Regions from separate parts of the Allochromatium vinosum DSM 180 genome, predicted to be linked through region 2. Evidence: predicted binding sites of a transcription regulator. Region 2 holds the regulator's gene; each other region holds the start of a gene.
What was found. Region 2 encodes FNR, which switches genes on or off when oxygen is low (the NO sensors DNR and NnrR bind a similar motif). Its sites were predicted from a motif close to TTGATNTANATCAA; they were not measured.
Positions count from the first base shown of each region.

Region 1: hcp (hydroxylamine reductase) is a predicted target of FNR. The motif match lies at 2,575-2,588, and genes of this name have one in related genera.
Region 3: ALVIN_RS12480 (cytochrome ubiquinol oxidase subunit I) is a predicted target of FNR. The motif match lies at 2,793-2,806, and genes of this name have one in related genera.

Region 1 is NC_013851.1:3,128,913-3,133,315, reverse strand. Features, by position in the region: gene uvrA (excinuclease ABC subunit UvrA) at 1-2,472, shown strand, start outside; gene hcp (hydroxylamine reductase) at 2,664-4,292, shown strand.
Region 2 is NC_013851.1:448,821-453,223, forward strand. Features, by position in the region: gene ALVIN_RS01910 (class I SAM-dependent methyltransferase) at 1-68, shown strand, start outside; gene rnhA (ribonuclease HI) at 61-504, shown strand; gene dnaQ (DNA polymerase III subunit epsilon) at 507-1,229, shown strand; gene fnr (fumarate/nitrate reduction transcriptional regulator Fnr) at 1,230-1,997, opposite strand; gene ALVIN_RS01935 (CTP synthase) at 2,299-3,942, shown strand; gene kdsA (3-deoxy-8-phosphooctulonate synthase) at 3,939-4,403, shown strand, end outside.
Region 3 is NC_013851.1:2,824,759-2,829,161, reverse strand. Features, by position in the region: gene cydB (cytochrome d ubiquinol oxidase subunit II) at 1-1,040, opposite strand, end outside; gene ALVIN_RS12480 (cytochrome ubiquinol oxidase subunit I) at 1,056-2,660, opposite strand; gene ALVIN_RS12475 (NifB/NifX family molybdenum-iron cluster-binding protein) at 2,859-3,287, opposite strand; gene ALVIN_RS12470 (DUF6858 family protein) at 3,330-3,737, opposite strand; gene ALVIN_RS12465 (Crp/Fnr family transcriptional regulator) at 3,850-4,403, opposite strand, start outside.

The DNA.
Region 1 (4,403 bases), 850 kb from region 2:
ACTCATGGCGAGCCGCTCGACGCCCAGACCATCAGCCAGATGGTCGACCGGGTGCTGGCGCTGCCCGAGGGCGAGAAGCTGATGCTGCTCGCGCCCGTGGTCGCGGCGCGCAAGGGCGAGTATCAGCGCCTGCTCGGTGAGCTGCACGCCCAGGGTTTCGTGCGCGCCCGCATCGATGGGCACTTGTATGAGCTGGACGCGCCGCCCGAGCTGGACCCGAAGAAGAAGCACGACATCGCGGTCGTCGTCGACCGCTTCCGGGTGCGCGCCGATCTGGCGCTGCGTCTGGCCGAATCGTTCGAGACCGCGCTCAACCTCTCCGGCGGCCTCGTCCAGGTCGGCTGGATTGATGAACCCGAGCGTCCCGAGCTGACCTTTTCGTCCAAATTCGCCTGTCCGCTCTGCGGCTACAGTCTGCCGGAGCTGGAGCCGCGTCTGTTCTCGTTCAACAATCCGGCCGGCGCCTGTCCGACCTGCGACGGGCTGGGCGTGGAGCCCTTCTTTGATCCCGGCAAGGTGGTGATGCATCCGGAACTGAGTCTGGCCGGCGGCGCGGTGCGCGGCTGGGATCGGCGCAACGCCTATTACTTCCAACTGATCCGCTCGCTCGGCGAGCATTATGGCTTCGATGTCGAGATCCCCTGGATCGAACTGCCCGAGCCGGTGCGCGCCGTGGTCCTCTACGGCAGCGGCGACGAGAAGATCCGGCTCAAGCTGCCGCACGCCAAGGGCAGTCCCAAGCCGCAGGTGTTCGAGGGCATCCTGCGCAACATGGAACGGCGCTATCGCGAGACCGAGTCCAACACGGTGCGCGAAGAGCTGGCGCGCTATCTCTCGCAGCGACCCTGTCCGGCCTGCCGGGGCACGCGCCTGAACGAAGCCGCGCGTCATGTGTTCATCGGCGGGCACAACCTGCCGGCGATCTCGGGCCTGCCGGTCGGCGAGTCGCTGCGTCTGTTCGAGACATTGGAACTGCCGGGCCAGCGTGGCGCGATCGGCGCCCCGGTCATCACCGAGATCGCCACCCGGTTGCGCTTCCTGGTCGACGTCGGACTCGACTATTTGACGCTCGAACGCAGCGCTGAGACGCTCTCGGGCGGTGAGGCCCAGCGCATCCGGCTCGCCAGCCAGATCGGGGCCGGGCTGGTCGGGGTCATGTACATCCTCGACGAACCCTCGATCGGACTGCACCAGCGCGACAATGCGCGGCTCCTGAAGACGCTCACCCATCTGCGCGACCTGGGCAACACCGTGATCGTGGTCGAGCACGACGAGGAGGCGATCCGCACCGCCGACTGGGTGGTGGATCTGGGACCGGGCGCCGGCGCGCATGGCGGCGAGATTGTCGCTCAGGGCACGGCGGATGAGATCGCCTCCAACCCGGCCTCATTGACCGGACGCTATCTGTCCGGCGAGCTGCGCATCGAGATCCCCGCCCGGCGCACGCCCAACGACCCCGCACGCCAGTTGCGCATCCTGGGGGCGAGCGGTCACAACCTGCGCGCGATCGATGTCTCGATCCCCGTCGGTACGCTCTGCTGCATCACCGGCGTCTCGGGCTCAGGCAAGTCGACCCTGATCAACGACACCCTGTTTCCGGTGGTCGCGCGTCACTTCAACGGCGCCAGCCTCACGCCCGCGCCACATACGGCCATCGAGGGACTGGAGCAGTTCGACAAGGTGGTCGACATCGATCAGAGTCCCATCGGCCGCACGCCGCGCTCCAATCCGGCGACCTACACCGGGCTGTTCAACCAGGTGCGCGACCTGTTCGCCGCCGTCCCCGAGGCACGCTCGCGCGGCTATGACGCCGGGCGCTTCAGCTTCAACGTCAAGGGCGGGCGTTGCGAGGCGTGCAAGGGCGACGGCGTGATCCGGGTCGAGATGCACTTCCTGCCCGACGTGCATGTGCAGTGCGAGGTCTGTCGCGGGCGGCGCTACAACCGCGAGACGCTGGAGATCCGCTACAAAGGCAAATCCATCGACGAGGTGCTGAATCTGACCGTCGAGGAGGCGCTCGACTTCTTCGCCCCGGTGCCGGTGATCGCGCGCAAGCTCCAGACGCTGATGGACGTGGGTCTGTCCTATGTCCAGCTCGGCCAGAGCGCGACCACGCTCTCGGGCGGCGAGGCGCAGCGCGTCAAGCTCAGCCGCGAACTCTCCAAGCGCGACACCGGGCGCACCCTCTACATCCTCGACGAGCCGACCACCGGGCTGCACTTCCACGACGTCAAGCATCTGCTCGAAGTGCTGCATCGACTGCGCGACCAGGGCAACACCGTGGTGGTGATCGAGCACAATCTCGACGTCATCAAGACCGCCGACTGGATCATCGATCTGGGGCCGGAGGGGGGCGACCGGGGCGGGCAGGTGGTCGCGGTCGGTACGCCCGAGACCATCGCCAGCGACGAGCGGTCCCATACCGGGCGCTTTCTGCGGCCACTGTTGGAGCGGTGGCTATCCAATTGTTAGGAGCGCATCTCTGACAGTCTGCGACAGGCTTTGGCCCTTGCCCCGTATCGTCTGGCGATCCAGGGGGGCTGTGCAGCATTGCCTCCTCCTGGCGCTCGCCGCTTGACTCACATCAAGTCGTCCGATGTCGCGAGATGACATGCTCGCGCCATCGAACGATCCTGTTGATCCGAAGCGAGAGCGAGTCTGCCATGAGTATGTTCTGTTTCCAGTGCGAAGAAGCATCCAAGGGTTTTGGCTGCACCACCAAGGGTGTCTGCGGCAAGCATTCCAAGACCGCCCATTTGCAGGATCTGCTGGTCTATCTGCTCAAGGGACTGGCGGTCGTCGCCGAGGACGCGGCCAGGCAGGGCACGCCCGATCCGGGTGTGGGGCGTTTCGTCGCCGAAGCGCTGTTCGTGACCATCACCAACGCCAATTTCGACGATGCGCGCCTGGAAGCGAGAATCCAGGCCATCATCGCCCGCCGCGATGCGCTCAAGGCCACCATTGGCTATTCCAGTGATCTGGATGCCGTCAACTGGACCGGCACCCCCGATCAATACGAGGCCAAGGCGCTGGTCGTCGGCGTGCTGTCGCAAACCAACGAGGACGTGCGCTCGTTGCATGAACTCCTGGTCTATGGTCTCAAAGGCATGGCCGCCTACGCCGATCATGCCGCCGTGCTCGGTTTCGAGAAGGCCGAGATCTATGACTTCATGGTTTCCGCCCTGGCCGCCAGCCTGACCGAATCCGACATCCAAGCGCTGATCGGCTGGGTGCTCAAGTGCGGCGAGTTCGGCGTGACCGCCATGGCGCTGCTCGACGAGGCCAATACCACGACCTACGGCCACCCCGAGATCACCACAGTCAATCTCGGTGTGCGCCACAATCCCGGCATCCTCATCTCGGGTCACGACCTCAAGGACATGGAGGAGCTGCTCAAGCAGACCGAGGGCACCGGCATCGACGTCTACACCCACAGCGAGATGCTGCCGGCGCACTACTATCCGGCGTTCAAGAAGTACGCGCACTTCGTCGGCAACTATGGCGGCGCCTGGTGGGAGCAGGACAAGGAGTTCGCGGCCTTCAACGGCCCGATCCTGATGACCACCAACTGCATCACCCCGGTCAAGGACAGCTATCGCGATCGGATCTTCACCACCGGACAGGCCGGCTGGCCGGGTGCCATGCACATCGCCGACCGTCCCGAGGGTGGGGTCAAGGACTTCTCGCCGCTGATCGAGCGCGCCAAGACCTGCGCGCCCCCGACCGAACTGGAGCAGGGCGAGATCGTCGGCGGCTTCGCCCATGCGCAGGTGATGGCGCTGGCCGACAAGGTGATCGACGCCGTCAAGTCCGGCGCCATCAAGCGCTTCGTCGTCATGGGCGGCTGCGACGGGCGTCACAAGCAGCGCTCCTATTACACCGATGTGGCCAAGGCGCTGCCCAAGGAGGCCGTGATCCTCACCGCCGGCTGTGCCAAGTATCGCTACAACAAGCTCGATCTCGGTGACATCGGCGGCATCCCGCGCCTGCTCGACGCCGGACAGTGCAACGACTCCTATTCGCTGGCCTATATCGCCTTGAAGCTCAAGGAGGCGTTCGGACTCGACGACATCAACGAGCTGCCGATCTCCTACGACATCGCCTGGTACGAACAGAAGGCGATCATCGTGCTGCTGGCGCTCTTGCATCTGGGCGTGAAGCACATCCGGCTCGGGCCGACCCTGCCGGCCTTCCTGTCGCCGAACGTCGCCAAGGTGCTGATCGAAAACTTCGACATCAAGCCGATCGGCGAGGTCGAGGCGGACGTGCGGGCGATGATGGCCGCCGCCTGAATATAGAGGGCACTGAACAGGCGAGTGAATCACGTGATTCACTCGCCGCACGCTTGTTTCGCCGATTGCAAACCAGCCAGGTATCAGACGCAAAAAAGCCGCACCCGCCGT
Region 2 (4,403 bases):
CCAGCCGCCACGCTCTGCTGCCGGGCGGCGCCGTGCGTCCCACCACCCGAGGAACCGGGCATGTCTGACTGTGTCGAAGCCTTCACCGACGGCGCCTGCAAGGGCAACCCCGGCCCAGGCGGCTGGGGCGTGCTGCTGCGCTGGGGCGAGGTCGAGAAGGAACTGCACGGCGGTGAGCGCGAGACCACCAACAACCGCATGGAGCTGATGGCCGTGATCATGGCGCTCGAAGCGCTCAAGCGCCCGACCCCGATCCGGATCACCACCGACTCGCAATACGTCAAGCGCGGAGTGGGCGAATGGATGCCGCGCTGGAAGCGCAACGGCTGGCGCACCGCCGATCGTCAGCCGGTCAAGAACCGCGATCTCTGGGAGCGTCTGGACCGGGCGCTCGGCCAGCACGAGGTGAGCTGGCGCTGGGTCAAGGGCCACGCCGGGCACGCCGAGAACGAGCGCGCCGACTGGCTCGCCAATCTGGGCGTTCCAACCACAGGAGGACGCTGACGATGCGTCAGATCGTCCTGGATACCGAAACCACGGGTCTTGAGCCGCGCGAGGGCCACCGGATCATCGAGATCGGCTGCGTCGAGCTGGTCGACCGCCGCCCGACCGGACGCAACTTCCACGAATATCTCAACCCCGAGCGCCAGATCGACGCCGAGGCCGAGGCCGTGCACGGCATCAGCAACGCCTTCCTCGCCGACAAGCCGCGCTTCGCCGAGCGTGCCGAGCGGCTGGTCGAATATCTGCGCGGCGCTGAACTCATCATCCACAACGCCGCCTTCGACGTCGGCTTCCTCGATCACGAGTTCGGCCTGTGGCGCGGCGCCGAGGCTCCGCGCATCGCCGATCTCTGCACCGTGACCGACAGCCTGCTGATGGCGCGCAAGCTCCATCCGGGCCAGCGCAACGGACTCGACGCGCTCTGCAAGCGCTATGCGATCGACAACTCGCACCGCACGCTGCACGGAGCGCTGCTCGACGCCGAGATCCTGGCCGATGTCTATCTGGCGATGACCGGCGGGCAGGTCTCGCTGTATCTCGGTGGCGAGGGAATGAACGGCTCGGGCGTGGGCGAGGGTCCGGTGCATCGCGGTCGCCTCGACCCCGAACGCCCGCGCCTGCGGGTGGTGCGGGCGACCCAGACTGAGCTGGAGGCGCATCGCGTGCGGCTGGACGCGATCTGGAAGGCGAGCGGCGGTTGTGTCTGGCTCGGCGGGACGGATTGATCAGGTGTGATGTTGACGTTGGGGCTGGCGTCGTCCTGGGCCGACACCGCCGAGGATCTCTTCGAGTCCCTGGAGATCGAGCAGTTCGATGTGCTTGCGCTCGACGCGCACCAGGCCGTCGTCCTGGAAACGGGTGAAGAGACGGCTGACGGTCTCGACGGCCAGCCCCAGATAGTTGCCGATTTCGTGCCTGGACATGCTCAGGTGAAAGTCAGTCGCCGAGAGTCCGCGTTTGTGCAGGCGCTGCGAGAAGCTGAGCAGAAAGGCGGCGAGCCGCTCCTCGGCGTTCTTCTTGCCGAGCAGGAGCAGCATGTCGGTGTCCTGGCCGATCTCCTTGCTGAGCAGCCGGTACATCTGGTGCTGGAGGCTGGGGATGATCGCGGTCAGCTCCTCCAGCCGCCCGAAGGGGATCTCGCAGATGGCCGAGGTCTCCAGGGCGCTGGCCGAGCAGGCGTGCTCGCCCTTGTCGATGGCGTCCAAGCCGAGGATCTCACCGGGCAGATGGAAGCTGAGCACCTGTTCTCCACCCTCGCTGCTCGGGGCGAAGGTCTTGAGCGAGCCGGTCTTGACGACGAACAGCGAGCGGAAACGGTCGCCCTCGCGAAACAGGATGTCACCGCGATGCAGTGGCCGTGCGCGCTTGACGATGTCGTCGAGACGTTCGACGTCCTCGGGCGTCAGTCCCATGGGCAGGCAGAGCGAGGAGAGGGTGCAGTGGCGGCACGCCACGCGGATGGATTCGATCGAGATCACTGTACTCTGATTCAAGACTTCCGCCCTCATTCCTCATCATGGCCCGATGTTGGGGCTATATGATTTTGTTTTTGATCTAGATCAAGTGCCGGCGTTTTTTAACCCGTTCCCCTCTGAAACTCAAGTGCTTATGTTTTCTTACACTTTTGGTTTCAGGTCGTTCCGGATGCGCGACTCCGCCAAAGCGTCCGAGGCGCCTGCAACAAACCACGCCATGCAGGATCGGATTGAGCCGGTGCGGCGATTTTGGTAGTTTGTCCAGGCATCCGAGTCACGATTCCCGACTCCCTCGACCCTCCCTCGGCTCCCATTCACTATGACAAAGTTCATCTTCATCACCGGCGGTGTGGTTTCATCGCTGGGCAAAGGCATTGCATCGGCCTCGCTGGCGGCGTTGCTGGAGGCGCGCGGTCTGCGCGTCACCATGATCAAGCTCGATCCCTACATCAACGTCGATCCGGGCACCATGAGCCCCTTCCAGCACGGCGAGGTCTATGTCACCGACGACGGCGCCGAGACCGACCTGGATCTGGGCCACTACGAACGCTTCCTGCGTACACGCATGGGGCGTAACAACAACTTCACCACCGGCCAGATCTACGAGAGCGTGATCCGCAAGGAGCGCCGGGGCGACTATCTCGGGCGCACGGTGCAGGTCATCCCGCACATCACCGACGAGATCAAGGCCAGCATCCGGCTCGGCGCCGAGGGTGCCGACATCGCCATGGTCGAGATCGGCGGCACCGTGGGCGACATCGAGTCGCTGCCGTTCCTGGAGGCCATCCGTCAGATGCGGGTGGAGGAGGGGCCGGAGAACTCGCTGTTCATGCATCTGACCCTGGTGCCGCACATCCGCACCGCCGGCGAGATCAAGACCAAGCCGACCCAGCACTCGGTCAAGGAGCTGCGCTCCATCGGCATCCAACCCGACATCCTGCTGTGCCGCGCCGAGAAGCTGCTGCCGGACGAGGAGCGGCGCAAGATCGCGCTCTTCACCAATGTGTCGGAGAAGGCGGTCATCTCGGCCATCGACGCCGACAACATCTACCGCATCCCGCGCCTGCTCCATGCTCAGAGCCTCGACGAGCTGGTGGTGCGCCAGTTCCATCTCGATGTGCCGGAGGCGGATCTCGCCGAATGGGATCGGGTGATGGACGGCTTCGATCATCCCGAGCAGTCGGTACGCATCGGCATGGTCGGTAAGTACATGAACCTGACCGAGGCCTATAAGTCGCTGTCGGAGGCGCTCGCGCACGCCGGCGTGCACACCAACACCAAGGTCGAGATCGTCTATGTCGACTCCGAGGTCATCGAGCGCGAGGGCACCGACTGTCTCGACGGGCTCGATGCCATCCTGGTGCCGGGTGGATTCGGCGAGCGCGGGGTCGAAGGCAAGGTCATGGCCGTGCGCTATGCGCGCGAGCAGCGCGTGCCCTATCTCGGCATCTGTCTCGGGATGCAGGTGGCGGTGATCGAATATGCGCGTCACATGGCGGATCTGGAGGGCGCGCACAGCACCGAGTTCGACCGCCAGACCCCGCATCCGGTCATCGCGCTCATCACTCAGTGGCGCGATGAGCAGGGGCGGATCGAGACCCGTTCGGAGAGCGACGATCTGGGCGGCACCATGCGGCTCGGCGGTCAGAACTGCCGGCTGGAGCCGGGCAGTCTGGCGCGCTCGGTCTATGGTCAGCCGCAGGTGCGCGAGCGCCATCGCCACCGCTATGAGTTCAACAACGCCTATCTCGACACCCTGAAGGATGCCGGGATGCGCTTCTCGGGCTGGTCGCTCGACAACCGGCTGGTCGAGATCATCGAGATCCCGGATCATCCCTGGTTCATCGCCTGTCAGTTCCATCCCGAGTTCACCTCGACCCCGCGCGATGGGCATCCGCTGTTCGAGGGCTTCGTGCGCGCGGCCCTGGTACAGCGTCAGTTCAACGGAGAACCCGCCGCATGATGCCGCTGGCCGGTTTCGAGGTCGGTCTCGACCGGCCGCTGTTTCTGATCGCCGGACCCTGTGTCATCGAGAGCGAGACGCTGGCACAGGAGACCGCCGGGGCGCTGAAGGAGCTGACCGAGGCGCTCGGCATTTCCTTCATCTACAAATCCTCGTTCGACAAGGCCAACCGTTCCTCGGGCGCGAGCTTTCGCGGGCCGGGCCTGGAGGAGGGTTTGCGGATTCTGGAGTCGGTGCGCGCGACCATCGGTGTGCCAGTGCTGACCGATGTGCACGAGGACACGCCGCTCGCTGAGGTCGCCGCCGTGGTCGACGTGCTCCAGACCCCGGCCTTTCTCTGTCGCCAGACCAACTTCATCCAGGCCGTCGCCCAGCAGGGGCGGCCGGTCAATATCAAGAAGGGTCAGTTCCTCGCGCCCTGGGACATGAAGCATGTGGTCGAGAAGGCGCGCGCGACCGGC
Region 3 (4,403 bases), 1.2 Mb from region 2:
ATCACCGCCGCCCAGAACATCACCGTCAGCGTCAGATGGCTCGACACCGCGTCCCAGGCGATCAGGCTGCTGTTGGGATTGGTGCTCGATGGCATGATGAAGGGGAACATGGCCGCGCCGGCGGTGACGATGATCCCGGTCAGCCCCAGACTGCTGGCGACCAGCCCCCAGCCGGGCCGGTTCGACATCGAAGCCAGCACGGCCAGCCCCATGCCCGCGAAGCCGAGTAGCGGGAACAGCAGTGTCCAGGGGTGAGCGGCGTAGTTGGCCAGCCAGGCGCCACCGTCGCGTACCACCTCCTTGGTCAGCGGATTGGGCACGGCATCCAGCGCCGGCATCGAGACCACCGTGTAGCCGTCCACGCCGATCGTCAGCCATACCCCGGCCAGCGCGAAGGCGACGATGGTCGCCAGTCCCGCCTTCTTCGCGACCACCTTGGCCCGACCCGAGATCGGCTCGGCGGTGCGCAGTTGCAGCCAGATGGCCCCGTGCATGACCAGCATCCCGAGACTGATCAGCCCGGCCAGCAGCGCGAACGGATTGAGCAGCCCGAAGAAGCTGCCGCTGTAGTAAGGCCGCAGCAGGTCGTCGAGATGGAAGGGCACGCCCTGGAGCAGGTTGCCGAAGGCGATGCCGAACACCAGCGCCGGCACCGCGCCGCCGACGAACAGCCCCCAGTCCCAGGCATTGCGCCAGCGCGGATCGGCGATCTTGCTGCGGTAATCGAACCCGACCGGCCGGAAGAAGAGCGCGAACAACGCCAGCAGCATCGCGAAGTAGAAGCCCGAGAAGGCCGTGGCATAGACCAGCGGCCAGGCGGCGAAGATGGCCCCGCCGGCCGTGATCAGCCACACCTGATTGCCGTCCCAGTGCGGGCCGACGGTGTTGATGATGACGCGCCGCTCCTCGTCGTTCTGACCGAGGAAGGGCAGCAGGGCGCCGACGCCCATGTCCAGCCCGTCGGTGACGGCGAAGCCGATGAAGAGCACACCGACCAACACCCACCAGACAAACTTCAGCGTTTCATAGTCGAGGATCATGATCGAGTCTCCCTCCTAATCGAGCGGTTTCTGCGGAGCCGTGGCCGGGGTCATGCCGCCTGCGTGGCCGGTGTCGCGCTCGTGATGATAGCGGCCGGTGTGCAGCGAACTCGGCCCCAGGCGCGCGAACTTGAACATCAGATACATCTCGATGATGAACAGCAGGGTATAGAAGAGGATGAAGCCCGAGAGGCTGATGAGGATGTCGTTGGCCGTCAGGCTGGAGACGGCGATCGAGGTCGGCAGCACCTCGCCGATGGCCCAGGGCTGTCGCCCGAACTCGGCGACGAACCAGCCGGTCTCGGCCGCGATCCAGGGCGCCGGGATGCTGTAGAGAAAAAGTCGCAGCAACCAGCGTTTCTCCTCGATGACGCGCTTGGCGTTGAAGTAAAAACCCAGCACCAGCAGCACCAGCATCCAGACCCCAGCCCCGACCATGATCCTGAAGGTCCAGAACAAGGGAGCGACTTCGGGGATGGAGTCCTTGACCGCCAGCTGGATCTGCTCCTCGGTCGCCTCGGCCGGATTCTCGGTATAGCGCTTGAGCAGCAGGCCATAGCCGAGGTCTTTCTTGTGTTCCTCGAAGACGGCGCGGTTGCCGGGCGTGTCCTCGCCACCACGCAGACGCTCCAGATACTGATAGGCGATCATGCCGCTGCGGATGCGCACCTCGTGCTCGCGCATCAGATCCTTCAGCCCCGCTACCTCGGTGTCGAGCGAACGGGTGGCGATGAGTCCCAGCAGCCAGGGCACCTTGACCGCGTTGTGCGTTTCCTCGTCCTCGTTGCTCGGGTTGCCGTAGATCGTGAAGGCGGCGGGGGCCGGTTCGGTGTGCCATTCGGCCTCGATCGCGGCGAGCTTCACCTTCTGTACGTCGCCGACCTCGTAGCCGGACTCGTCGCCGAGCAGGATGACCGAGAGGATGGAGGCCAGACCGAAGCCGACCGCGACCGAGAAGGATCGCTTGGCGAAGGCCAGATCCCGTCCCTTGAGCATGTACCAGGCGCTGATGCCGAGCACGAACATGGAGGCGGTCACATAGCCGGCGGCAACCGTGTGCACGAACTTGACCTGAGCGACCGGATTGAGCAGCAGCTCGGTGAAGCTGGTCATCTCCATGCGCATGGTCTCGTAGCTGAACTCCGAGCCGACCGGATTCTGCATCCAGCCGTTGGCGACCAGGATCCACAGCGCCGAGAGGTTGGAGCCGAGCGCGGTCAGGAAGGTGACGGTCAGATGCTGGCGCTTGGAGAGCCGCTCCCAGCCAAGGAAGAACAGTCCGATGAAGGTCGACTCCAGGAAGAAGGCCATCAGACCCTCAATGGCCAGGGGCGCGCCGAAGACATCGCCGACGTAGTGGCTGTAATAGGCCCAGTTGGTCCCGAACTGAAACTCCATGGTCAGGCCGGTGGTGACACCCAGGGCGAAGTTGATGCCGAAGAGCTTGCCCCAGAACTTGGTCATGTCCCGGTAGATCTCGCGGCCGGTCATGACATAGACGCTCTCCATGATCACCAGGATCCAGGAGAGTCCGAGCGTCAGTGGAACGAAGAGAAAGTGGTACATCGCCGTGATGGCGAATTGCCATCGCGAGAGTTCGACCATGGTACTGTCGAGCATGAGCGAGTCTCCTGAAGTCCGGGACCAGGTGTCACGGAGGGTTGCTACCTCGGCACTTGGCTCGCCGGGTCGGGAGATCCTCGGCGAGCCGCGCCAGCGGCAAGAGACTAAACCGGATCGCGCTTATCGGAAATGATCTGAGTCAGGTTGTCGCTCGACGGGGCCGCTTTACGCGGATGTGGGGGCGGGTGAGCGGATTTACTTCAGAGACCCGACCTGGAGTCGAACCTGAGCGCGTTCCGTGCTGGAGGCGTGGCCATGGCCGTGTCCGTGGGCGTGATCGTCGTCGTGCGGAGCCGGTGTCGCAAGCGTTCGACCGGCGGCGAGATCGGCTGCGGCGCTCATGGGATCCGTGGCGCTGGTGGCATGGACGGCGATGCCGTGGCGGGCCAGACGGGTCCGGAACCCCTGGCCGGCGCTCTGGGTCAGGATGGCATCGAGTCCGAGTGTGAACAGCGGATGGTCGTCGCCGTGATGATCGTGCAGTGACAAGCCGGCGGGCAGATCCAGGCGCTCGACCTCGACCGGTTCGCCCTGGCCATCGGCCTCCAGGATGAGAAAGCGCCGGGTCTTACCGGCATGTCCGGTGATGGTGCGGAAATTCTGACTGGTGACGGCGATGCGCATACTGGTTTCCGAAGTTGATGGATGGAGGATATCGCGTCGCGCTCAGGCCGCTTCGCACTGGCTCTTGCACAAACCCATGGCCCAGTCCTCCATGACGGCGTTGGCCACCGGCATGGGCGTTTCCATGAAGGTGATCAGAAACCCCTGATCCGTCTCGGCGATCCCGATCGAACGCGGTCGGCAGGCCAGCAGTTCGGGCTTTGGCAGCGAGATGCCGAAGCAGAACACCAGATTCCTGGCCGCGCGGATGCCCTCGCCGATGTGTCCTTCGGGCAGTGACTGGGTATGAGCGTAGTGGTCGAACTCGGCGATGAAGACCGCGCTACGATGCGACTCGATGCAGGCGCGGAAATAGCCGCAGATGGCCTCGACCGAATCGAATGGCGTCTCCTCGCGCCCGATCTCCAGTGAGTAGATGGGATATTCGGCGAATGAGAGTGATGTTTTCATCGGGCGTGGAGATCCTGGCCATGGGCGACGGAATGGCGCAAGCGTAACCTTGAGATCAGGCGCAACGCATTGAAATTAGTCAAACTCAGCGGACCGGCGAGCACGCCTCGCCTCAATCCTCCGCCAGCCGTCGCAGATTGGGGATGTCGAGCAGGAAGAGATTGGGCGCCGTCTCCACCAGCAGCCCCTGACGCTTGAACTCGGCGATGGTGCGGCTGGCCGTCTCGGTGGTGACGCCGAGCATGGCGCCCATGTCCTCACGGCTGAAGAGCGGGCACTCGCTGGTCTCGCGGTCGCGCACCAGACGCAGCAGCAGTCGGGCCACGCGCTGGCGCGCCGAGCCGGTCGAGAGTTCGGTCAGCCAGGCATCGGCCTCGGTCAGGGCGCGCTGCCAGCGGGCCATGAGCTCGTGGTGCAGGGTCGGGTTGACGCGCCCGAGTTCGCGCACCAGACGCGCCGGGAAACGACAGACCTCAGTGGGATGCAGCGCGATGGCGTCGTGCTGATAGCGATCGTCGAGCAGTGACTCCAGACCCAGCACATCGGTGGAGCGGGCGACGCGAACGATGCGCTGGCTGCCGTCCGGCAGATATTGAACCAGCTTCAGCATCCCGGAACGGATGGTGAACAGGTACTCGCCTGTGTCGCCCGCCAGATAGAGATGCG